DNA from 3 places in the Brevibacterium sp. K72 genome. Region 3 is predicted to be linked to each of the others. Evidence: predicted binding sites of a transcription regulator. Region 3 holds the regulator's gene; each other region holds the start of a gene.
What was found. Region 3 encodes LexA, which represses DNA repair genes until DNA is damaged. Its sites were predicted from a motif close to TCGAACANNTGTTCGA; they were not measured.
Positions count from the first base shown of each region.

Region 1 (8,051 bases), 1.7 Mb from region 3:
CAGCGCCTTGAGGTCGAGCTGTCCGGAGACGGGGACGAGGGCGGTGACGGGCGAGCCGTCGACCTGGATCATCAGGGTCTTGAACACCTGGTCGGATCCGACGCCGAGCTTGTCGGCGGCCTCCGAGCCGTAGCGTCGGGTGGCGGGATCGTGGTCGAAGCTGTGCAGGCTGTAGTCGATTCCTGCGAGATTGAGGACTCGGACGGCCGGGGTCGCCGCGCTTGCCGGTTTGGATGCAACTGTCATAGGGGGGATCGTGCCTCCTGCCCGTGGACCGAACGGGACACCCTCCAAGGCCCGGCGGCCCCGAGATGTCCCGCGTCGATACGGACGGAATGTTGTTCTCGATTGCTGTTTCCGTACCCGCCCACAATAGGCGAAGCGTCAAGTCCAATGCCAATCAATGGCGCGTCCGCGAACTCGCCGGTAGCCTGTTTCCCTCCTGTTCACGCGGGGAGATTGAGGTCAGGTGCCTTGTCACCCCCAACCGATTTCGTGGAGGCGGTCGTCGTCGATGCCGTAGAAGTGGGCGATCTCGTGGACGATCGTCACGACGATCTCCTCGCGGAGGTGGTCACGGTCCTCGGCGTAGGCGATGAGGTTGTTGCGGTAGAGGAAGATCGTGTCGGGCATCTCGAGGCCACGCTGCCCGCGCTCGCCGATCGGAGTGCCGTCGTAGAGGCCGAGCAGCGTCGGGCTCCCGTCCTCGGGCGCGTCCTCGACGAAGAGGGCGACGTTGTCGAGCTCGTCGGTGACCCCGGCAGGCAGGTCCTCGATCGCCTTGTCGAGGATCGCCTCGAATTCCTCCTCGCTCAGGTACTCCATGGCCCGATCCTATCGGGCACCCGTGACACGGGATCCTTCCCCGTTCACCTCGTCGTCATCCCCTCGCCGAGGTGGGGTGGGGCGGTCACGGATGCGCACGGCCGCCTCGGCGGGGTGGGCACCGCACGACCGCCTCGGCGGGGTCGGACGGGGCGGTGCGAGCGCCTCGGCGATGGGGTGAGAAGGAGGGGTCGAGGGCTCCTGCGGAAGCCGATTTCGGGGCCCGGAAATCTGTGACGGAGGACACCGGGATCTGTTTTGCATTCTCGGAAATGGTTGGGATAAGCTTAACGTCGTTGCCCACGGGGAATCCGAGAGCAAACTAGGCCCCCATCGTCTAGAGGCCTAGGACACCGCCCTTTCACGGCGGCGACACGGGTTCGAATCCCGTTGGGGGTACGGTGTAAGATCGAAAGGTCGCGCACCACAACAGCAAGGCCCTGTGGCGCAGTTGGTTAGCGCGCCGCCCTGTCACGGCGGAGGTCGCGGGTTCGAGTCCCGTCAGGGTCGCGGAGCATAAGGCTCTTCTTCGGAAGAGCCTTTGTTTCTCTCGGCATGCATCACGTATGTCGGCGACCAGGCTCTGTAGCTCAGTTGGTAGAGCGTTCGACTGAAAATCGAAAGGTCACCGGATCGACGCCGGTCGGAGCCACCACAGAACGAGAACCCCGCGGATTCCGCGGGGTTCTTCGCATTCGCCGGCAGAACGTTCACGGGCATAATCAGGGCACTCCCCCGGTGGATCGATCACGCCCCCAGTGGAACGGTCACGCGCTGATCTGAGAGCCCGCACTCGCGATGAGCACGTCGGCGGACCGCTGGATATGGCATTCGAGCGCCTCCACAGCGCCGGCGACATCACGGGCGACCGAGAGCTCGGCGATCCGCCGATGCTCCTCGGGCACGTCGCGGGTCTCATCGGCGACGAGCTCGCGGGACCAATGGACGAAGAGTTCGGAGCGGGCACGCAGATCCGTCGCGACCTTCGCCAGGGTCTCACTCCGTCCACCGGCGAGGATGGCGGCATGAAACGCCCTGTGAGCGCGATCCCACTCCCCGGTGATGTGCCCGCCCTCGTCGGTGAAGCGCGTCTTCTCAAGCGTGTGATGGGCCGCCAGCACCAGGGACTCCCACGCCAGATCGCCGTCGGCGATCGACTCCCGCAGCGCGGCGGCTTCGATGATCCGGCGCGCACGCGTGAGATCTTCGAGCAGACCCGCAGTGAGCTCGGGAACCGAGAACCCTCGCTGGGGGCTGGCGCTGAGCAGTCCGTCCTGAGCCAGTCTCGTCATCGCCTCACGAAGCACGGACGGGCTGACGGAGAACCGGTCGGCGATCTCGCCGATGCGCAGCTTGGAGCCGGGCGTGAAGCATCCCCGCAGAAGCTCCGCCCGCAGACGGTCATACGCTTCGGCGGACAGAGTGCTTCCGACCCGAGATGCAGCCATGTCGCCAGTATAGACATATGCGTATTTCGACGAGACCCTGCCAAAATATCTTTTTTCTATTGCAATATAGTGATTCAGCTCATACCGTGGAGGTCACGCGGCGGTCCACTTCGTCGCTCCCGTCGGACCACCGTCGGTGCCACAGAAGCACCGGCGCCAGGATGCAAGGAGGCACCATGGCTGACATCGAAGTACCCGTGCTCATCATCGGAGGCGGAGGCGCAGGACTGTCCGCGTCGATGAACCTGTCGAAACTCGGAGTCGATCACCTCCTGGTGAGTTCACTCCCCTACACGTCGAAGCTGCCGAAGGCCCACGTGCTCAATCAGCGCACGATGGAGATCTTCGAGGAGCTCGGGGTGGCGCCGGCGATCGAGGAGCGCAGCACCCCAGCGGAGAACATGAAGAGCACTGGGTGGTACGCCGGTCTCGTCGGCGATCACGAATACTCCGGTCGTCGCCTCGGCCACCTCGAGGTCTGGGGAGGCGGCTACACCGACCCCGACTACATCGCGGCGAGTGCGAAGCGCACATGCAACCTTCCGCAGATCCGACTCGAGCCTCTGCTCCTCGACCACGCGCGCAGACTGCACCGACGTCCCGACGGCGTTCGGTTCAATCACGAGGTCACCGCTGTCGAGCTCCTCGACGAGGGAGTCCTCGCGACAGTGCTCGACAAGGACTCCGGCTCCGAATACACGGTGCGCGCCCGGTATGCGATCGCCGCGGACCGGGGCCGCACGGTGGGTCCGGCCCTCGGAGTCGGGATGACCGGACCGACGGACCTGATGATGATGGTCTCGGTCCACTTCTCCGCCGACCTCTCGGAATGGGCCCTCGACGACGATGTGCTCATCCGCTGGCTCGTCAACCCTGAGTTCGGGGGATCATGGTCCTCAGGAGTCCTCGTGGCCATGGGCCCGGAGCACTGGGGCACGAAGTCCGAGGAGTGGGTCGTCCACCTCGACTATGCGACCCATGATGCCGAGGCGCTCACGGACGACCAGGTCATCGCCCGCCTCTGCACGGTGCTCGGCGTCGATCGCTCGGCGCTCGAGATCCACAAGGTGTCACCGTGGATCATGGAAGGCGTCGTCGCGGAGAGGTTCCGCGCCGGGGACGTCTTCATCATCGGGGACGCAGCCCACCGGCACCCGCCGACCGGAGGCCTCGGACTCAACTCTGCGATCCACGACGGCTATAACCTCGCATGGAAGCTCGCTCTCGTGCTCGAGGGCAGAGCCGGCGATGCACTGCTCGACTCCTACGAAGCCGAACGCAAGCCGGTCGATCAGGACAACGTCAACGCTGCGGTCGCCTCGGCGATGAATCACTTCACGATCGACCGAGCCCTCAACCTCTCTCCGGAGGCCTCCGCGGCTGAGAACTGGGCGGAGCTCGAACCCATCTGGGACGACTCGAAGCCCAACGCCGCAGAGAAGCGCCACGCGCTCAACCGCGCGATCGGCACGCAGACCATGGAGTTCCGCCACCACAACGTCGAGTTCGGGTACCGCTACGATTCCACCGCAGTCGTATCGGACGGCTCTCCCGACTATGTGCCCATCGACGCGGTCCGACTCTACGAACCGTCGACGAAACCGGGTCATCCGCTCCCCCATGCCTTCGTCGAGAAGTCGAACGAGCGCTTCGCCCTCAGCAGTCTCGTCGACGGCGGACACTTCCTCGTCCTTGCCGGCGAAGACGGTCACGACTGGGTCGCCGCCGCCGAGCAGATCGCCGCTGACCGCGGCCTGCGGATCAGGGCTCATACCGTCGGGCTCGAAGGCAGCGACTACGTCGATGTGCGGATGGCATGGATGAAGAACCGCGGGATCAGCTCGGAGGGCGTCGTCATCGTGCGCCCGGACCGCTACGTCGCCTACCGGTCGATCGATTCCGTGGCCGACGCCGCCGACGAGCTCAACCGCGTCTTCGATGCGATCCTCGCCTCACCGCAGTCGGCCGCGCAGAGCGGGTCGGCCGCGCAGAACACGTCGGCCGCGCGGAGCGGCGCTGCCGCTGCACCGAACCAGGCAGCCGCCGCATCGGAGCGGGCGACCGACGCGCCGGAGCGGGCGACGATCGAATCAGACCGGGCGGTGGTGTGAGTGGGCTGAGCGCCTGAACCAGCCTCACTGCCACCGACGGCGAGCCCCGCGGATCCTCGCGGGGCTCGCCGCATGCCGCGGGAATCATGCCGATGCTGACTCGCCGGGGTTCGCGGACGTGTGCTGCGCAGTGCCGCGATCTGCGCTGCACAATCCCGGACTTCGCTCAACGCTGTCCCGGACTTCGCGCAGTGGCGCTAGCATGCGCTCATGAACGCACCGATCGAGAAGGGCCCATGCAATGACCACTCCTGACGGCTCTGCCCCTGTCACAGATCGGTCTCTCGCCTTCGAGTGGCGCGGCGAGGTGACCAACGACGAGATCAACATCCTCCACGCCGAGGCGTTCGAGCACCGGGTCCTCGACGACGACTGGCTCACCCACCTCGAGGCGCTCAGCCTCGGCTGGGTGACGGCCCGCGACGCCGTCGGGCTCGTCGGCTTCGTCAATATCATCTGGGACGGCGGCGTCCACGCGTTCATCGAGGACACAGCGGTCGCCGTGCGCGCCCGTCGCCGAGGCATCGGACGCCGACTCATCGAGATCGCGCGCGAGCACTCGACCGCGGCCGGCTGCGAGTGGCTCCACGTCGACTTCGACGATCACCTCCGCGAGTTCTATTTCGACGCGTGCGGCTTCGCACCGACGAACGCGGGACTCATGCGGCTGCGCTGTTCGACGAGCCGGGCTCACACGGACGACAGCCCAGGCCGCGCGGACGACGGCCCGGGCAATCGCGGACGGCAGCCCAGCCAGCGCGGACGACGGCCCAGGCCGCAGCGGACAGTGGGAGTCAGCCCAGACAATCGCGGACGGGGGAAAGTCAGCCGAGCGACCGCGAACGGCAGCCCGGGCCGCTGCGAACGGCAACCCACACTGCCGATGGTTTGCCATCGCGCCGACCGCTGCGACCGGCGAGAGCACCCATGTGCACGTGCGGGGAACAGTGCGACAATGAGGTGAAACCGACCCGATTCAAGGAGCGATCATGAGCGAGAATCCCACCGACGACGCCGACTTCCTCACGCAGGACGACGAATTCGATGCGGAGGAGACGGAAGAGGACAACGCCGAGCCCACCGGCGTCGACCTCGACGGACTCGAAGAGACCGCGGACGCGGCCGAGGCCGACGCCGAGGATCCCGACTTCGAAGCCGACTCCGAAGAAGAGGACGAGCCCTACATCGAACCCGGCGCCGAAGGTCCCGAGGGCACCGGCATCGAAGGTGCCGACGATGCGCTCATCGACGATGCGGGTTGGGACGACGAACAGGACGCCCCCGCGCTCGACGGCGACCTCGACACCGACCCGATCACCGCCGCAGAGCAGGGCAATCGCGACGGCGACGAGATGGTCTCCTACGGCGACGACGACTCCGAGGTCGCCGAACTCAGCGGCGACGACCTCGACGTCGACGCCCTCGCTGACGACGGCGTCGAAGAGGTCGACGTCATCGACGGCATGCCCGAGACCATCGACAACGCCTACCAGGAGGACTGACCGCCTCCCCTGCGGCCGGTTCCACCGCCCTCTCCCCTCGCTCGCCGAGGTGGGAGGGCGTTCTCGTGCGCGCGTGCCGAGCGTACTCGTGCGCCCGTGCCGAGCGGTTCTGGCGTGGCCGAACGTCCGGCGCGCCCGATCGCAGCCCCCGATCGAGGCCCCGAACGCAGCCCGATCTCGCGAGAGTCAGCCTGCGATTTTCGCTGAGCATCATGAATTCAAACAAATTTTCGTTCGGATCAGTTTCGAAAAATGTATTGACACGATTCGTGACGCGTTCTACACTAAGGGTAACGATCCACACTGACGTGGAAAGGCAGGTGAACGGCGATGAAGGATCCTTCGGACCCCCTAGGGGCCGGTTGCGGTGCCGCCGATGACGAGCCTCCCGATCCTCGCCGCCTCCGCGTAGATCCTGACTCCCCCTATGCTGATGCGCTCTCCGTCTACAGCGCCTGCGATCGCGCGCAGCTGGCCGCATGGGAGACGACCGCATCCCTCTTCCTCCACGATGTCATCGCTCACCTCGATCTCCTCAACCCCTCTCCGGAATCCCCGTACCGGCACGCATCGCTGACCGAGACCGCCCGCCGTCACGCCCGGACCCACGGCTCCGACGCCGACTGGGTCTCCGAGGTCGACCCTGACCCGGCTCCTTCACCCGCTGCCGGGGATCCCGAAGCCGCCCCCACCTCGGTGCCTGATTTCACTGTCCCGGCGCCCCTCCCCGGGTTCCCGAAGTTCCGGGAGACCCAGACCATCTACGGGTGGGTCCATTCCCTCTCCCATACCGAGGACATCGCCGAGCTCTCGGCGATCCGGGGCTCGACGATCCCCGCGACCTACGCTCACGTCACTGCGGCGATGACCCTCGTCCACGGGCTTCCGAAGTTCTACGCCCGCTGCCTTGCCGGGGAGTTCACCATCGAGCATGCGATCGCCGCGACCCGCATGTGCCAAGACCTCCAATTCCAGCGCCTCACCGTCATCGACTGCTACCTCGAAGAGCGGCGAGCCGACATCACGGTCGAGACCTTCAGGAAGTCGCTCTCGCTCAAGGTCTCGATCGTCCAGCCCGAGGAGGAGCGCACCGAGGCGGCCCATGAGCGTCGTCGAGTCGGCATCACCACCTTCCCCGACGGCACCGCGTGCCTGACGCTCACCGGACCGTCAGCCGAACTTCAAGCGTGCTACCTGCGCATCGAGGCCTTCGCGAGAGCCATCCGCAACGGCAACACTGCGGCGTTCACCGACCAGATGCCCGCAGGAGCGATCATCGACGACGACCGCAGCATCGACGCCCTGATGTTCGACATCATCACCCGCACCATCCCGCAGGCTCGCATCCACATCCGCGCACACGACACCGACACCGGGCAGAACTCGAGCCGCGACATCCCTCTCGACCTGGAGAATGCCCGCACCGTCCATGACATCGCCGAGGCGATCGGCACTGCCGTCGGATCCGTCGGAATCGACCCCAGCAGCCTCGGCGGCGTCCGTGTCGACGAGGGTGATCCCGTCGCCCCGACGGCCGGCAGTCTCAACGACGCACCGACAGCTGCTCCTGCCCAGGCAGCAGCCACCGATTCGTTCGGCAATGTCATTCCTGTCGACCGTGCAGTACCCGTCGGCGGTGCGCCCGCAGTCGACTGCACTGGTCCCGATACGGAGAACCGGACGGTCGGCGATGCTCGATCGACGGATGACGGTGCTCGATCGACGGATGACGATGGACCGGATGGTTCCGTTTGCTCTCCGGACGCAAGGCAGGGGGAACTGACCCGGATCGAGGATTCCGATCCAGACGAACAGGGCCGATACGCGTTCTACCTGGGTCTGACGATGCCGACGACGCCGTTCTGGCTCGGCGGCCAGTCGAAGATGATCACCACAGTGCCCTTCATCTCGCTCGCCGGCCTCGCCGATCTGCCCGGCACGTTCTCCGACGGTTCGCCCGTCCCGCCGGAGATGGCTCGGACGATCGCCGGCCAGTGCTCGACGTGGACCCGTATCCTCACCGATCCCGCGACCGGCACCCCGATCGATGCGAAGGCGATGTCCTATTACATTCCCGCTCAGGTGAGGCAGACGCTCGTCGCCCAATGGCAATGGTGCAGTGTGCCCGGATGCCGGCGTCGAGCAGAGACGTCGGAAGTCGACCA
Region 1 is NZ_CP191582.1:1,671,165-1,679,215, reverse strand. It holds gene ybaK (Cys-tRNA(Pro) deacylase) at 1-246, opposite strand, end outside; gene ACQ1RG_RS07370 (metallopeptidase family protein) at 478-825, opposite strand; tRNA gene ACQ1RG_RS07365 (tRNA-Glu) at 1,152-1,224, shown strand; tRNA gene ACQ1RG_RS07360 (tRNA-Asp) at 1,262-1,335, shown strand; tRNA gene ACQ1RG_RS07355 (tRNA-Phe) at 1,405-1,480, shown strand; gene ACQ1RG_RS07350 (GntR family transcriptional regulator) at 1,593-2,273, opposite strand; gene ACQ1RG_RS07345 (FAD-dependent monooxygenase) at 2,450-4,384, shown strand; gene ACQ1RG_RS07340 (GNAT family N-acetyltransferase) at 4,626-5,348, shown strand; gene ACQ1RG_RS07335 (hypothetical protein) at 5,374-5,886, shown strand; gene ACQ1RG_RS07330 (HNH endonuclease signature motif containing protein) at 6,217-8,051, shown strand, end outside.
Region 1: a site for LexA is predicted at 6,105-6,120, ahead of ACQ1RG_RS07330 (HNH endonuclease signature motif containing protein). Genes of this name have one in related genera too.

Region 2 (8,051 bases), 1.0 Mb from region 3:
CCGTGCTCGCACTCGACATCGTCATCGCCACGGCGATCTCGTGGACGGTGCTCTCCGGCGACCTCAACCGGCTCGCCGGCAGTCAGAGGGCCGGGATCGTCGGTTCCGGCCTCGGCTACATCACCTCGACCGTGCTCGCGATGCTGCTCGGGCTCACGGCGTTCAGCTTCATCATCCTCGATGGAGGCACCGCCGAGCCCTTCGACCCCACCGCACTCGCCGACCGCTTCGGCTGGCCGCTCGCGATCGTCATCTTCCTCTCTGTGATGGCGACGAACACGATGGTCGTCTACGGCATGGTCAACTCCGTGCTCGGCGCGAAGAGCGGGTCGCGGTTGCGCTTCCTGCCCGTCGCCCTCGTCCTCGGACTGATCTCGATCGTCGGATCGACGTGGCTCGCGCTGCTCGACCAGTACACCGACTTCCTCACGATGATCGGCGCGTTCTTCGTCCCCGTGTTCGCGATCCTCATCGCCGACCACTACATCATCAAGCGCGGCGTCTACACGAGCGACATCCTCCGCGACGATGGCGGGATCTACTCCTACGTCCGCGGAATCAACTGGGCAGCCGTCATCGTGTGGATCATCGGAGCGCTCGCCTCCTACCTTCTCACCTATGTGTGGCCGAGTCCGCTGGGAGCGACGATCCCGTCCTTCGTCATCTCGTTCCTCCTCTATCTCGGGCTGTCGTGGTCGACGCGTTCCCGTTTCGCCGAGGCGGCCGACCGCTGACATTCGGCGTGTGCCCGTCCGCGGGGTGGGGTTCCTTGGGCGGGTGGACGTGCGGCGGTGGAGTTCCGCTGGTGGGTGATGCGCCGAGGTAGGGGTTCGTGGGCGGACAATGTGTGGAGGTGGGGGTTCGTCGGCCGGCGATGGCCGAGGTGGGGGTTCGTCGGCCGGCGATGGCCGAGGTGGGGTTCCGTGGGTCGGCGATGGCCGTTGCTGCCGCTGGAGCATCAGTCGGGTGGAGGCGGATCCCGGTAGCCCTGTACTCGGCCGCCCTCGACCCCGGGAGCTTTCGACCCCGGGAGTGAGGCGGTGCTGCAGCGGGGTAGGGAGGCGGCGCTGGAGCGGTGCCCCGGCAGCCCTGAGCTTCGGTGACCGTGGTTCCCGGCAGTGGGGCGCTGTTCGGTGATGTGGCCCAGAACCCCAGCAGTGGGACAGTGCTGGGGCGGTGCAGTGACGCAGTGCTGGGGCGGTGCGTCCAGGCAGCCGTGAACTTCAGTGACCCGGCAGTGCCGGATCACGGCGGTGCGTGCTGAAACTGCGATGCTCGATCTTATGTCAGTGCCGACTGCAACAATGGGTGACATGGAACAGCAGCAGGGATCGGATGGACTGAAAATACTTGAGAGTATTTTTCAATCAGGTATTCACATTGTCTGTTCGAATCAGTTAGTATTGACGTACTAGGAAGTTCGATGCGATCAGCACTTCTCGACAAAGGCGTCCGAGGCAGGTGAACCACCGTGAAAGGCATCCCGTCAGGAAACGGGCAGTCTGCGAACAGCGCAGCGGCCTCACCTCGTGATGCCCGTCTCGGCAGCGGACCTGCCGGTGGTGACGAGGGCGCGGAGCACGGCTCGCACACCCGTTCTCAGACGACCGTCCGCCTCGATTCGAGCTCGAGTGCGCTCGCTGTGATCTCAGCGGAATCAGACCAGGTGCAGCTCAAGGTCCTCGAAGCGACCGCCGGCCTCACCCTTGAACGAGCTGTCCGTGCGTGGGGCAATGCCGTTCCCGACGGCGACTCGCCGTTCCGGATCGCGACCATCGCCGCCTCTGTCGCGCGCAGTCTCGAGCGTGACGGCCGCGGCGAGAGTGACAATGAGGATAGCGGTCAGGAAGACGGCAGCGTTGACGAGGGCATTGTCGGACCTGCAGTTATCGATCAGGGTGCTGACGGCGACTGTATCGACGGCGTGGGCAACTGTACCTCCCCACGCGATTCCCAGTGCGAGCCTGCTACAGGTGACCTTCTCAATTCGACTGTCGACACTGTGTCGACGTTCACCTTGTCGTCGAACCGCTTAGCCTCCTCATCGGACGGCGCTGCTTCCTCGTCGGACAGTGTTAGAGCGTCCTCGGACCGCTCCACTATGTCGTCGGGCCGTCCCCCTGTACCTGCCCCGCCTGATTCTCGCCGTGACCCTTTCGGCCCCTGCGCGGACCCCGAATGTCTGGTGTGTACAGGTAAGGCCTCCCCGCCTGCGGCATCCACCGAGCTTGTCATCATCCGTCAGTCGCCGACCGAGTTGCTCTCATTTGATGCCGACTTCAGCGCACAGTGGTCGCTGCTCGCATCGATGCAGACGGAGACGATCGCGAGCGCAGCCTGTGAGATGCAGGATGGTCGAGAATCGGATAGTCCTGGAGCATCGGCGGGCACTGACGCGGACGCCGAATGCGAGAGCGACGGTGAAGCCCAGACCGACAGTGATCGCCTCGACTTCCCGGACTTCGGCCTCGACACGGACATGTCGGTCTGGATCAGCGACAACGTGCCCGCCGAGGATGTCGCTGAGACCGCCTCGATCCTTGGCCTGTCTATCGCCAAGACCTACCGTCACTTGGGCATCGCGATGACGATCATCCACGGACTGCCGCGTTTCGCTGACCGCGTCCGGGCAGGCGAGTTCACCATGGCTCATGTCCAGGCGGCTGCCGACCTCTGCCGAACCGTAGCCTTCAGGTATCTTCCCCGGATCGACGAACATCTCGCCGAACGACGCGCAGACGTGACCTGCGACCGGCTGCGCACGGCGCTGCGCAAATTCATCACAGTGCTCCAGCCGGCCGAGGACCGGTCGAAGACGGCCGCCGAACGCCGCCGCGTCGACTTCCAGACTTACAAGAACGGATCGGCGTGCCTGTCACTCATCGGTCCCACGGATGAGCTCTACGCCTGCTACCGACGAGTCGAAGCAATGGCGCGGGCAGTGCGAGCACGTCGTGGGGCTGCATTCGACCTGCCACCTGGTGTGGAGATCGCCGATGAGCGTTCGATCCAGGCTCTCGAGTACGACATCCTGTCCCGGCCTCAGCCCAGACTCTGCATCCGAGTGCGATCGATCGATCCGGTCACCGGGGTGCAAACCGAACGCGAAGAGCCGCTCCTCGATGACGAGGGAAATCTGCTCTTCGACATCGACTCCGACGGAGCCATCGTCATGCACGACGGGCAGGTGGCCGCCATCGGCGCCGGAGGCGATGGGAGCCTCCGCGCCGCCGCATCTGGCGTCGCTGGGGATGCGGTCGGAACTGACGACTCACGGTGGGGGAGCGCATTCTCAGCCTCCCCGCTCAACGGTTCGCGGATCATCGACAGCAGGGTCGTCATCGCGATGCCCACGCATCACTGGTGGCTCTACTGGCAGGCCGGCGTGGTCGTCACCGTTCCGTTCCTCACCGTCTGCGGTGAGTCGGATCTTCCGGGCGTTCTCCCCGAAGGATCGCCGATTCCGGCTGAGACCGCTCGACGTATCGCCGGCTACAGCTCGACGATGACGAGGATCCTCACCGATCCCGCCACCGGCACTCCACTTGATGCGAAAGCGACGACGTACCGGATTCCGAACAACGTCCGCAGGACACTCATCTCCAAATGGGCAGTCTGCTCCGTTCCCGGGTGCACTCGCAAAGCGGTCACCTCGGAGATCGATCACATCATTCCGTTCTTCCACCTCGATCCGCTCAAAGGCGGGCTGACGAGGTTCGGCAACCTCCACCCACTGTGCAAACGCCACCACGCCATCAAGACGGCCGACCGGTTCCGCGTGCGCATGCTCGACACGGGAACCGTCGAATACGAGTTCCGACACGGAGTCACAACCCGATCCCGGGCACCAGACCAGCCGATCGATGTCGCCCACGCATTGGAGTTCAGTGAACTGTGCGGCCTCAGCCCCGGCGAAGTAACGATTCCCGAACATCTGATTCCACCAGCCAAGGACACGGTCGAAGTCCCACCTGATGAGGACGCCGTGCGTGAGCGGGATGACGCGATCCGTCGTGCTGAAGAGGCGGCGGAGCGTGACCGGCTCCTTGCAGAGTGCATCGCGCGATCGATCGAAGTTCGACGACGGAAGAGGCTGTCGGACTGCCTCGACTGGCCGAACGTCACTCACCAGGCGTGCCTGCCGCCCGGATCGGATCCGGTGACGATGAAGAGACTGATGCCTGGGAAACGGGAATCGGCATACTCCATCTGGCGGCGGAGGGACGAGGCCGGAGACGAGTGGACGGAGCCGCTCGACCCGTTCTGGGAAAGCTCGCGAGCATGGACGGCGGCCTGCGTGCAATGGGACCACGACGAAGACGACCCGCCGCCGTTCTGATACCTCGGGGGACCGGTTCTCTCACACATCTCGGGAACCGTTTCGGGTACACGGCCGCGACCTCACCTCAGTTCATCGACACTCACGTCAGATGATCGAACTCCCCGGAGACCCACCTGGCATACCGGTCCGCCGATGACTGCACTGCATCGTAAGCGCCGGCCGGGATGGTCTGCCCGAAGTTGCCGTACATCCTGTCGAAGTCGAGATCGGCCACCGAGGCGGCGATCCTCCTGACGACCGCGCCGGAGAGCGGAAGGTAGTTGGGGAAGCTCCGCATGAATGTCACCCACCCCGATCGCGCGACTGGGCCGATCGAATCGCCGCTGAGCATCACTCCGTGGCCGTCGTGACCGGGCCACAATGCGATTGCGCTGCCGGGGAAATGACCGCCGACTCTGCGCAGCAGGATCTCCGGGAGGGGAGTGGCATCGGCGTCGAAGTAGGTCATCGCCGGGCCATGCCGCTGTACCCACTCCGAATCTGCCTCGCAGACATAGACCGGGGCATCGTCGAACGCCGCACTCCACGCCAGCTGCATGCCGAACATGTGCGGATGACTCGGTGCGATCGCGGCGATCCCACCGAGTTCCCGAATCGCGGAGACCGCCTCGTCGTCGATGAAGGGCGGAACGTCGAAGAGCAAATTGCCGTGGTCGGTCGCAGCCAGATAGCACGTCTGGCCGATGCCCAAACGGGGCTCGATCCGCAGAGCATGAAGCCCCGGTTCGCGCTCCTCGATGACAACCCTGTGGCCCTCGTCCGCGAGGTGCGATCGGCTCACCCATTCCTGACCCGATGATGGCACCCATTGCCGTTCGTCATCGCAGATCGGGCATATCGGCGGGGGAGTGGGGCCGGTCTCCACGCCACAGTTGCGGCAGATCAGGACATCAGCGAGGCGGTGGTTGTCGCCTCCGGAATGGCCGCTGACTCCGTCCTGTCGGCTCCCGGCATCGCTGTGACGGCGCCCCTCACCGCTGCGAGGTCTCCTGGCATCGTCTCGACGAAAGGAGCGGTCGGCTCTGCTGCCGTTGGCGCTGTTCGGGGGAGTCGTCATCGTCATCCTTTCTCGCAACCCAGCCTACGACCTCTCCGCTTCGAGTCGACGGGAACTCAGGCAGCCGACGTCTGGAAATTCGTCAGCGTTGGGGAGCTTGTCGGCGTTTCGAGGCCTGCCCAGAGTCTTGAAGCCAGTCGGCTTCTGGGAATCTGCCACCGTCTCAAAACGAAACGTTGTGTTGCGTAAAGAGATTCGGACGTGAGAGGCTCCGATCATGACGCAGCCCACAACGAAGGGGCGGCCGCTCGACGCCGAGCTCACCGCCAGAGTGCTCGCCGCCGTGCGCGCGGAAGTCGAGGCGAACGGGCTGACGAACCTGCGCATCGAGCAGCTTGCCTCGACACTCGGGTGCGGCAAGACCGCGATCTACCGGCGTTGGCCGACCAAGCCCGAGCTCGTCGCCGCAGCGATCCTTGAGACGTTCGACCTCGGCGAGCAACCAGATACGGGAGACGTCGTCGAGGACCTCGTCGCTCACGCGTGGCAGAACGTCGAGAACGTCCGCCGCTCACACGATGCCCGCGCCCGCGGCAACGGACTCCTGCTCGCAATGTTCGACATGGACGTCATCCCGCTCATCTCAGAGGGCTTCATGGAGCGACGACACGCGATGGGCACGGCGATCCTCGACCGCGCAGTCGACCGCGGGGAGATCGGCCCCGACCTCGATCACGATCTCATCCTCGACGCTCTCGCCGGTATCACCCTCTTCCGGCTGACGCTCCGACCCGGCAGGCCACAGGGCACCGACGATGAGGTCAAGGACACCTACCGCACGTTGGTGAGATCGCTCGTCGGAGCCACCGGCGCGCGGGCCCGGACCACCGACCCCTGACCATCACGACTCGACCTGCGATCACGACTGCACGACCGACGAAAGGACACCATGGCCGCGGCACTCGTCCCACCCATTGTTCCCGGTGACGACCGACTCCTCCTGCGCAGAGCCACCCTCATCGACGGGACCGGGGGACCGCCGCTTCCCGACGCCGAGCTCGAGATCGCCGACGGGCGCATCGTCTACGCCGGTCCGCGCCGGGCCGACGACGAGCAGCGGCCTCCGGCCGCACGCATCATCGACCTCACAGGCAGGACGATCCTGCCCGGCTTCATCGACGCCCACGTCCACCTCGGGCTCTCGATCGAGGACCAGGCGGCCGATGCCGCACGCTTCGATTCCGAACGCACCCTGCGCACCGCGCTCAACGCCCGCCGGACGCTCATGGCGGGAGTGACGACGGCGCGCGACCTCGGCGGCATCGACCGCGGAATCCGCGATGCGATCAGCGCCGGGCTCATCCACGGGCCCCGTCTGCACATCGCCGTCTCAGCGCTCTCACCCACCGGCGGGCACACCGACTTCACCCTGCCCAACGGACGCGAAGTCCCGATGCCGATGCCCGTCCACCCGATCATCGACACCGACGACGACGTCCGCCGCACCGTACGCCTCCTCATCCGCGGGGGTGCCGATGTCATCAAGGTGTGCACGACGGGCGGCGTCTCGAGCCCCACGGACACTCCCGACGACCTCGGCGTCCCCGAGGAGCATGTCCGCCTCATCGTCGCCGAGACCGCCAAACGCGCGGGTCAGCCGGTGGCCGCTCACGCTCAAGGCCCGGAGGGGATCAAGGCGGCGATCCGCGGGGGAGTGCGCTCGGTCGAACACGGCTACGGCATCGACGACGAGGGCATCGACCTCATGCTCGAACACGGGACCTTCCTCGTCCCGACCCTGAGCAGCGCACTGCGCGTGCCCGACCCCGCCCTGGTGCCCGGCTACCTGTACGAGAAGAAGGTGACCTGGTCGGCGATCGCCCGGGAACGCCTCGCCGCCGCCTTCGCCGCCGGCGTCCGCGTGGCACTCGGCACCGACTCCGGTGTCTGCCCCCACGGTGAGAACCTCCGCGAACCCGTCCACGCCGTCGAACTCGGTCTCACTCCGATGGAGGCGATCGTCGCTGGCACGAAGAACGCGGCCGCGCTGCTCCGCCTCGACGACGACCTCGGCACAGTGGAGTCGGGCAAGCTCGCCGACCTCCTCGTCGTCGACTTCGATCCGCTCACGGACATCACCCCGCTCGCCGACCCTGACAACGTCACCGCCATCGTCCAGGGTGGTGCCGTCGTCAAGGACAGCGCCGGGTGGTTCGGCGACGAACCTTCCCGCCCGCTCCTCGCCGGATGACCGACGCACCCCGCCGACCGGCACCGAACAGAACCGATGACCACCCACATCACCGCAGAAGGGACCACGAAACCATGACGATCGACTTCACCACCGAAGCCGCCGCCCTGAGCACCGAGCTCATCGAGCTCCGCCGCGACCTCCACCGCAACCCCGAACTCGGACTCGACCTGCCCCGCACCCAGCGCGCCATCCTCGACGCACTCGACGGCCTGCCGCTCGAGATCACGACCGGAAAAGGGCTGAGCTCCGTCATCGCCGTCCTCCGCGGCGGACGGCCGGGCCCGACGATCCTGCTCCGCGGCGATATGGATGCCCTTCCCGTCGTCGAGACGACCGGCCTCGACTACGCCTCGACCAACGGGAACATGCACGCGTGCGGTCATGACCTCCACGTCTCCGGACTCGTCGGAGCCGCGAAGCTCCTGTCCGCCCACCAGGACGAGCTCGCCGGAACCGTC
Region 2 is NZ_CP191582.1:2,348,399-2,356,449, forward strand. It holds gene ACQ1RG_RS10480 (purine-cytosine permease family protein) at 1-734, shown strand, start outside; gene ACQ1RG_RS10485 (HNH endonuclease signature motif containing protein) at 1,472-4,339, shown strand; gene ACQ1RG_RS10490 (hydrolase) at 4,422-5,399, opposite strand; gene ACQ1RG_RS10495 (TetR-like C-terminal domain-containing protein) at 5,617-6,237, shown strand; gene ACQ1RG_RS10500 (metal-dependent hydrolase family protein) at 6,289-7,590, shown strand; gene ACQ1RG_RS10505 (M20 metallopeptidase family protein) at 7,665-8,051, shown strand, end outside.
Region 2: a site for LexA is predicted at 1,364-1,379, ahead of ACQ1RG_RS10485 (HNH endonuclease signature motif containing protein). Genes of this name have one in related genera too.

Region 3 (8,051 bases):
CGGACTCCGATCTCCTCCTCCACGTCGTCGACGCCTCCCACCCGGACCCGCAGGGGCAGATCCGCGCGGTCCGCGAGGTCCTCGGGGACGTCGACACCGGTGACATCCCGGAACTCCTCGTCTTCAACAAGGTCGACCTCGCTGACGAGACCGTGGTCACGGCGCTGCGTGCCGAATACCCGGGCGCCCGGTTCGTCTCCGCAACGACGGGGGAGGGCATCGCCGACCTCGTCGAGACGATCGAGGAGAAGCTGCCGTCGCCGAACATCGAAGTCTCCGTGCTCATCCCCTACGAGCGCGGCGACCTCGTCTCGAAGATCTATGCGCTGGGCACCGTCGATCACGAAGAACACGGTGAGGGCGGCACGGGCATGCACGCGAAGGTCCCGGCCGAGCTCGCCGCCGAACTCGAGGAGTTCCGCCGGCCTGACATGGTCATCGGCGAGTGAGCTCGGTCGCCGACCTGCTCTCTGCGGCCGTCGGCGCCATCGGCGGGTCGACCCGTGAGGGTCAGACCGAGATGGCGCAGGCGGTCGCCTCGTCGCTCGACAAGGGCATCCACCTCCTCGTCCAGGCCGGCACCGGAACCGGCAAATCGCTCGCCTACCTCGTGCCGGCCGCGGAGTACGCGAGCCGCACCGGTGGGAAGGTCATCGTCTCCACGGCGACGCTCGCCCTGCAGACGCAGATCATCCACCGTGACCTCCCGCGCCTGTTCAAATCCGTGAAGAAGTCCCTCGACCCGCTGCCGAAGGCGGCCCTGCTCAAGGGGCGGCGGAACTATGTGTGCAAGCACAAACTCGCCGGCGGTTACCCCGACGAGGACGAGGGAATGCTCTTCGACCTCGGCGCCGATGCCGCCGCCGGACGGAAGCCCGCCGACCGGTCGGGCCTCGGCGAGGAGATCCAACGCATCCGCACGTGGGAGAAGACCACGGAGACCGGAGACCGGGACGACCTCATCCCCGGCGTCAGCGACAAAGCGTGGGCGCAGGTCTCCGTCAACGCCTTCGACTGCCTCGGCTCGAACTGTCCGCTCTTCACCGAATGCTTCGCTGAACAGGCCCGCAACGCCGCCGCCGAGGCGGACATCGTCGTCACCAACCATGCCCTGCTCGCGATCGACGCGTTCGGGGAGAACGCCGTCCTGCCCGAACACGACGTCATCATCATCGACGAGGCACACGAGCTCAAGGACCGGGTGACCAATGCCCTGTCCGGCCAGATCAACACGGGCATGCTCTCGGCGGCCACCTCGGCGGTGCGCAAGCACACCACGGTCGAGGACGGCGTGACCGCGATGCTCGACACCGCCTCGGCGGCCTTCGAACGCGCCACCGCCGGGGTGAGCGAAGGGCTCATGCTCTCTTTGCCCGAACCCCTCGCCCTCGCGCTCACGCAGATCCGCGACTCCGCCCGGCAGATCATCAACGACATCGGCGGACGCAGCGAGGACGCGGACGCCGGCCGGCAGATGGCGAAGGCCCGGTGCCAGGAGATCTTCGAACTCGCCGAACGCTTCTGCGACCCCGGCAAGAACGACGTCGTGTGGCTGAGCCGCAGCACCTTCCGCGAGCGGGAGACGACGAACCTCGTCGTCGCGCCCCTGAGCGTGGCCGGGACGATGCGGCACGGGATCTTCGAAGAGTCAACCGTCGTCGCCACCTCGGCGACCTTGTCGCTCGGCGGGAACTTCGACGCCGTCGCCGCCTCGCTCGGTCTCGTCGGCCCCGACTCGCCGAGGTGGGACGGCCTCGACGCCGGATCGCCGTTCGACTACGGCCGGCAGGGCATCATCTACGTCGCCTCCCACCTGCCCAAACCCGGTCGCAGCGGGCTGAGCGAGGAAGCGCTGGCCGAACTCGAAGCCCTCGTCACAGCCTCGAAGGGCGGGGCGCTCGGACTCTTCTCGTCCCGCGCGGCTGCGAATGCCGCGGCCGAGCACCTGCGGGACCGGCTCGATCTGCCGATCCTCCTCCAGGGCGACGACGGTCTGCCGTCGCTCGTCTCCCGGTTCGCCGCCGACGACGAGGCGTGCCTGTTCGGGACGATGTCCCTCTGGCAGGGCGTCGACGTGCCGGGCCGGACGAACCGGCTCGTCATCATCGACCGGATCCCCTTCCCGCGCCCGGACGACCCTCTCATGCAGGCGCGGGCCCGGGACGCCGACCGGCGCGGGGTCAACGGGTTCATGGCGGTGAGCGCGACGCATGCCGCGCTGCGTCTGGCGCAGGGTGCCGGTCGGCTCATCCGGTCGACCGGGGACAAGGGCGTCGTCGCGGTCCTCGACTCGCGTCTGCGCTCGGCCCGCTATGCCGGCTACCTCGTCAGTTCGATGCCGCAGATGTGGCCGACGACGGATCCGGCGGTCGTGCGCACAGCACTCGGGCGCCTGGCCGCGACGAAGGACGAGGACGCCGCGAAGAAGTGACGGCGCGGGGCCGGGTGGTAAAGTTCGCGCCATGGCTCGCAAGCGGAAGAAGAAGCCCTATCGGAAATACTGGCTGCCGTGCTTCCTCTCGGGTGTCGTCCTTCTCGCCGGAGGGGGAATCGGCTTGCTCATGGGTGCCACATATCTCAACGTCTGGCCGATCGTGCTCTTCGTTCTGGGCGGTCTCGCCATGGTGTTCACCCTGGTCGCATTGTTCCATGACGGGGAGTGGACGGAGGGCTATTCGACTGCCGACTCCATGACGGGCATATAGGGGCGGTTCGTGTCAGCCCCGAGGCGGCCATTCATCCCCGCAGTGGCACAACCTCCCCTCGGCGGTAAAACCTCCCCTTAGCGGCAAAACCTCCGCACAGTTTCACACCCCGCACCCGTAGCGCTAAATCCGCTGCTTGCACGGGGATGATTTGTCGCTCGAGGTGCCGGTCGGCAGAGCGCGAGGCCTGCGGCGACACGCACGCCAGCCGTCACCCGCCTGCCGGAGCATGCCGACTCGCCCCAGACACCCTTGCCCCGACCGCCGAGGCGCCCCAGACACGCCGAATGCCCACGACCACCAACGGTCGTGGGCATTCGCGTTTCCGGTCAGCCGCCTCGGCGAGGGGCGAGCCCACCCGCAGAGGCCCGCGAGGAACCCAACCTCAGAGCCGGCGGATGACGGCGACGACGAGGCCCATGATCTGGGCGTACGTACCGTCGATGGGGTCGTAGTCCTTGTTCTGCGGCAGCAGCCACTGGCGCCCGGCCTTGCGCTTGAGGGTCTTCACCGTCGCTTCGCCGTCGAGGAGGGCGGCGACGATCTGCCCGTTGTCAGCGGTGTGCTGCTTGCGCACGACGACCCAGTCGTCGTGGCAGATCGCGGCTTCGATCATCGAATCGCCGACGACCTTGAGGAGGAACATCTCACCGGAGCCGACGACCTGCGTGGGCAGGGAGAAGACGTCGTCGACCTCCTGCTCGGCGAGGATCGGACCACCGGCGGCGATGCGGCCGACGACGGGGACCTGGACAGTGTTGTTCGCGAGCTCCTCGTACTTCGCGCGCTCGGCCTCCTCCTCCTCGAAGGGATTGACGACCTCGATCGCCCGCGGGCGCTTGGGGTCGCGGCGGACGTAGCCGAGCCGCTCGAGCTGGGAGAGCTGATGGGCCACACTCGAGAGCGAGGCGAGACCCGCCGCCTCGCCGATCTCGCGCATGCTCGGCGGATAGCCGTTGGTGACGACGGCGCGCTCGATCGTCTCGAGGACGAGCCGCTGTCGGGGGGAGAGACGGAAGTCCCCGGCCCCGGTCGGACCGTCAGGGATCTCGACCTCGTCCTCTTCGCTGCGGGCCGCGGCGATCTCGCTGGCAACATCCTCGTTGCGCGGCCTGCCTCTGCCTCGTTTGCTCTGCACCATTGCTCTTTCCCCTTCGTTCTAATCCCGCCGTTTCCCACCGGTTGAACCGCCTCGAGAGACCTCGTGTCAGTGCCGCCTGGGATGGTTGTTCGAGATCGATCAACAACGCTGGTTCTCCCTCATTGTCTCATAAATGTTCGAGATGGACTGGACATTTGTTCGAATGATGTGTTGAATAGAACAGACGTTCTACCCATTGCGGGTGGAATAGTACGAAGAAAGAGGTAAATGCGATGTCTGTGATGAATCAGGAACTGCATCTGACCAACCGCGGCCGCCGTGCCGTGCGTCTGCTCCGCACCGCCGTGTGCGCCCTCGCGATCGTCGGCGGCACGCTCTTCTTCTCGACCCAGACGTTCACCGCCGAGGCGGTCGGCGGTGACGAGGTCATCGGCGTCGCCGCGGACTCCGTCGTCGTCGGCGAGGGCGAGTCGCTGTGGACGGTGGCCTCGAACCTCGGCCTCGACCGCGACACCCGTGACGTCGTCGCCGACATCGTCGAGCTCAACCACCTGTCCTCGCCCGTCGTCCACCCCGGCCAGAGCCTCGACGTTCCCCAGCGCTAAAATCGCTGTGTGGGAAACATCGAGTCTCTGCCAGTCCGCTCCGACCTCGTCGGGCGTGAGCCCTACGGCGCCCCGCACCTCGACGTGCCGGTCCAGCTCAACGTCAACGAGAACGCCTATCCGATTCCGGACGTCGTCGTCGAGGCGATGCGCACGGCCGTCGACACTCATCTGGCCGGACTCAACCGCTACCCGGACCGTGAGTTCACGGCACTGCGCGAGCACCTCGTCGACTATCTGACTGGTGTCAACGAGCGCGCGGGCACGGCCGTCGAGCTGCATCCTGAGATGATCTGGGCCGCCAACGGCTCGAATGAGGTCCTCTCCCACATCGTCCAGGCCTTCGGCGGTCCCGGACGCACCGCACTCGGCTTCACCCCGAGCTATTCGATGCACCCGCTCATCACGACGGGCACCGGTGCCGAATGGATCCATGCCGAGCGCGACGACGACTACGGACTCACCGCCGAGGCGGTCGCCGCCGAAGTCTCCCGCGTCGACCCGGACATCGTCTTCCTCTGCACCCCGAACAACCCGACGGGCACCTCGCTCGGCCTCGACGTCATCGAAGCCGCGTACGAGAACTGCTCGGGCATCGTCATCGTCGACGAGGCGTACGCCGAGTTCTCCCGCCCGGCGCTGCCTTCGGCGATGACCCTGTTGGCAGGCCGCCCTCGTCTCGTCGTCTCCCGGACGATGAGCAAGGCGTTCGCATGCGCGGGTCTGCGGCTCGGTTACGCGATCGCCGCCCCCGAACTCATCGACACCCTCCGCCTCGTCCGCCTGCCCTACCACCTCTCCGACGTCACCCAGGTGCTCGCGTGCACAGCGCTCGAGCACGCCGATCTCCTCCTCGGCAACGTCGACCGGCTCATCGACTCCCGGAACGCGATCTCGGCCCGTCTGGCCGAACTCGGCTTCACCGTCCATCCGAGTGATTCGAACTTCGTCCTCTTCGGAGGCATCGCGAAACCGGCCGAACTGTGGCAGAAGCTGCTCGACCGGGGGATCCTCATCCGCGACATCGGCATCCCGCACCATGCCCGAGTCAATGCCGGGACAGAAGCTGAGACGACCGCGTTCCTCGCCGCGATGAACGATATCGTCGCTGACGATCCCTCCACCCTGCTCAGCGCCCACTGAGTCGCCGCAGGTCGCCCCGGTTCTCAGCCGGGCGGTGACCCTGGGACAATGGGAAGCGCAGCATCCGCGCCGCACATGACGGCGCGGCACACGACGAAAGGCTCACTATGAGGCAGGCCCAGCGCGAGCGGTCGACATCGGAATCGACCGTGTCCGTCGCCCTCGATCTCGACGGAACCGGCAAGGCGGACATCGCGACGACCGTGCCGTTCTTCGACCACATGCTCACGGCGCTCGCGAAGCACTCGCTCATCGACCTCGACGTCACTGCCAAGGGCGACACCCACATTGACGTCCACCACACCGTCGAGGACACCGCGATCGTCATCGGCCAGACCCTCGCCGAGGCGCTCGGGGACAAAGCCGGCATCCGCCGCTACGGTTCCGCGTTCGTTCCGCTCGACGAATCGCTGGCCCGATGCGTCGTCGACATCTCGGGCCGCCCCTACTTCGTCCACGAGGGAGAACCCGAAGGGCAGCAGTACCACCTCATCGGCGGACACTTCACCGGGTCGATGACCTCGCACGCCCTCGAATCGATCGCGCTGCACGCGGGGCTGACCGTCCACCTCGACCTCATCCGCGGCCGCGACCCCCACCACATCGTCGAAGCCCAGTTCAAAGCGTTCGCCCGGGCCCTGCGCGAAGCCGTCGAACCCGATGGCCGCACCACCGCGGTCCCGAGCACCAAGGGAGTCCTATGAGCACCACCGTCGTCGTCACCCCGTTCGGGGTTCCCGACCAGCTCGCCGCCGCCTGCGTGCTCTCGAACATCACCGGCACGATCGTGCCCGTCGGCGACTTCACCGGCATCGTCCTCGCCGACACCGGAGTCGCAGCCGGCAACGAGGCGGCCGCGGCGATCTCGAAGCTCGCCGGCAAGCATGAGGTCCTCCTCCTCGTCCGCAGCGACGAGCAGATCGACGCCGGCCATTACCGCAACGGTGCCCGCGAATCCGATGTGCCGGCCGGGCTCGCCCTGCGCAACCTTCCCGACGTCGTCGAACAGCTCCTGCTCGAGACGACGACGGCCGACCAGGTCGAAGGCAACATCCCCACCTCGTCGATGTCGAAGCTCCAGGCGAGTGCCGCGACGATGACACCGGGCCGGGCGGCGCTGGCACGGACAGCGCTGCTGTGGATCATCGTCGCCGTCCTCGCCGGCATCGTCCTCGCCTTCGGCGTGAGCTTCGGGCTCAGCGGCAACGGTGTGGCGTGGGGCGTCGCCGTTCTCGGTGTCGTCGTCCTCGGATTCGCCCTCTGGCGGATCTCCCGAGTCCTGTCCGGAGGCCGGTCACGATGACGACGATCGCCGTTCTCGACTACGGAGCAGGCAACGTCCGCTCTGCCGTCCGCGCAGCTGAGGCCGCCGGCGCCGAGGTGAGACTGACTGCCGACCACGCTGACATCGAGGCCGCAGACGGGCTCCTCGTTCCCGGCGTCGGCGCGTTCTCCGCCGTCATGGCCGGGCTCGAAGGGGTCGATGCGCTCGACCTCATCAGAGCCCGCCACGAGGAGGGACGGCCGCTGCTCGGCATCTGCGTCGGCCTCCAGGTGTTCTTCTCGCAGGGTCGTGAACACGGTGTCGAGACGGCGGGCATCGGTCTGTGGCCCGGCGAGGTCACCGCGCTCGATGCTCCCGTCGTCCCGCATATGGGATGGTCGGACATCACTGCAGCCGAAGGGTCGCGGATGTTCTCTGGCATCGAGGACGAGAAGTTCTACTTCGTCCACTCGTACGCGGCGACCGATCACCCCGCGGGAACGCTTGTGACGACCGCCCGCCACGGTTCGGAGTTCATCGCCGCCGTCGAGGACGGGACCACGTGGGCAGCGCAGTTCCACCCGGAGAAGTCCGCTCAGGCGGGTGCCGCCCTGCTGCGCAACTGGATCGCCTCGTTCCCCGACGATGACCGCGTCTCTGACGGAGGCCGCTCACCTGACAGCCGCTAGCAGCCGTCAGGCCCCAGCGCCCCTCGAGCCGATCCCCGCACCCGTCGACCCCGTCGCAGCGCATGCGCGACAGAAGAAAGGCCACCATGACTGACAAGCTCGTCCTCCTTCCCGCCGTCGACGTCGCCGACGGCAAGGCCGTCCGCCTCGTCCAGGGCGAAGCCGGCACCGAGACCGACTACGGATCGCCCATCGACGCCGCCCACGACTTCGAGGAGCGCGGAGCCGAGTGGATCCACCTCGTCGACCTCGACGCCGCGTTCGGACGCGGATCGAACTCCGACCTCCTCAACCAGGTCGTCAAGGCCGTCGACATCAAGGTCGAGATCTCCGGGGGGATCCGCGACACCGAAAGCCTCGAACGGGCACTCGACACCGGGGCCGAGCGCGTCAACATCGGCACCGCCGCGCTCGAGAACCCGGAGTGGACGGCGGAGATGATCGCCCGCTTCGGCGACCAGATCGCCGTCGGCCTCGACGTCCGCGGCCAGACGCTCTCGGCCAGGGGTTGGACGAAGGACGGGGGAGACCTCTTCGAGGTCC
Region 3 is NZ_CP191582.1:3,391,085-3,399,135, reverse strand. It holds gene hflX (GTPase HflX) at 1-449, shown strand, start outside; gene ACQ1RG_RS15305 (ATP-dependent DNA helicase) at 446-2,431, shown strand; gene ACQ1RG_RS15300 (hypothetical protein) at 2,463-2,705, shown strand; gene lexA (transcriptional repressor LexA) at 3,091-3,846, opposite strand; gene ACQ1RG_RS15290 (LysM peptidoglycan-binding domain-containing protein) at 4,089-4,412, shown strand; gene ACQ1RG_RS15285 (histidinol-phosphate transaminase) at 4,422-5,555, shown strand; gene hisB (imidazoleglycerol-phosphate dehydratase HisB) at 5,663-6,259, shown strand; gene ACQ1RG_RS15275 (hypothetical protein) at 6,256-6,858, shown strand; gene hisH (imidazole glycerol phosphate synthase subunit HisH) at 6,855-7,508, shown strand; gene priA (bifunctional 1-(5-phosphoribosyl)-5-((5-phosphoribosylamino)methylideneamino)imidazole-4-carboxamide isomerase/phosphoribosylanthranilate isomerase PriA) at 7,595-8,051, shown strand, end outside.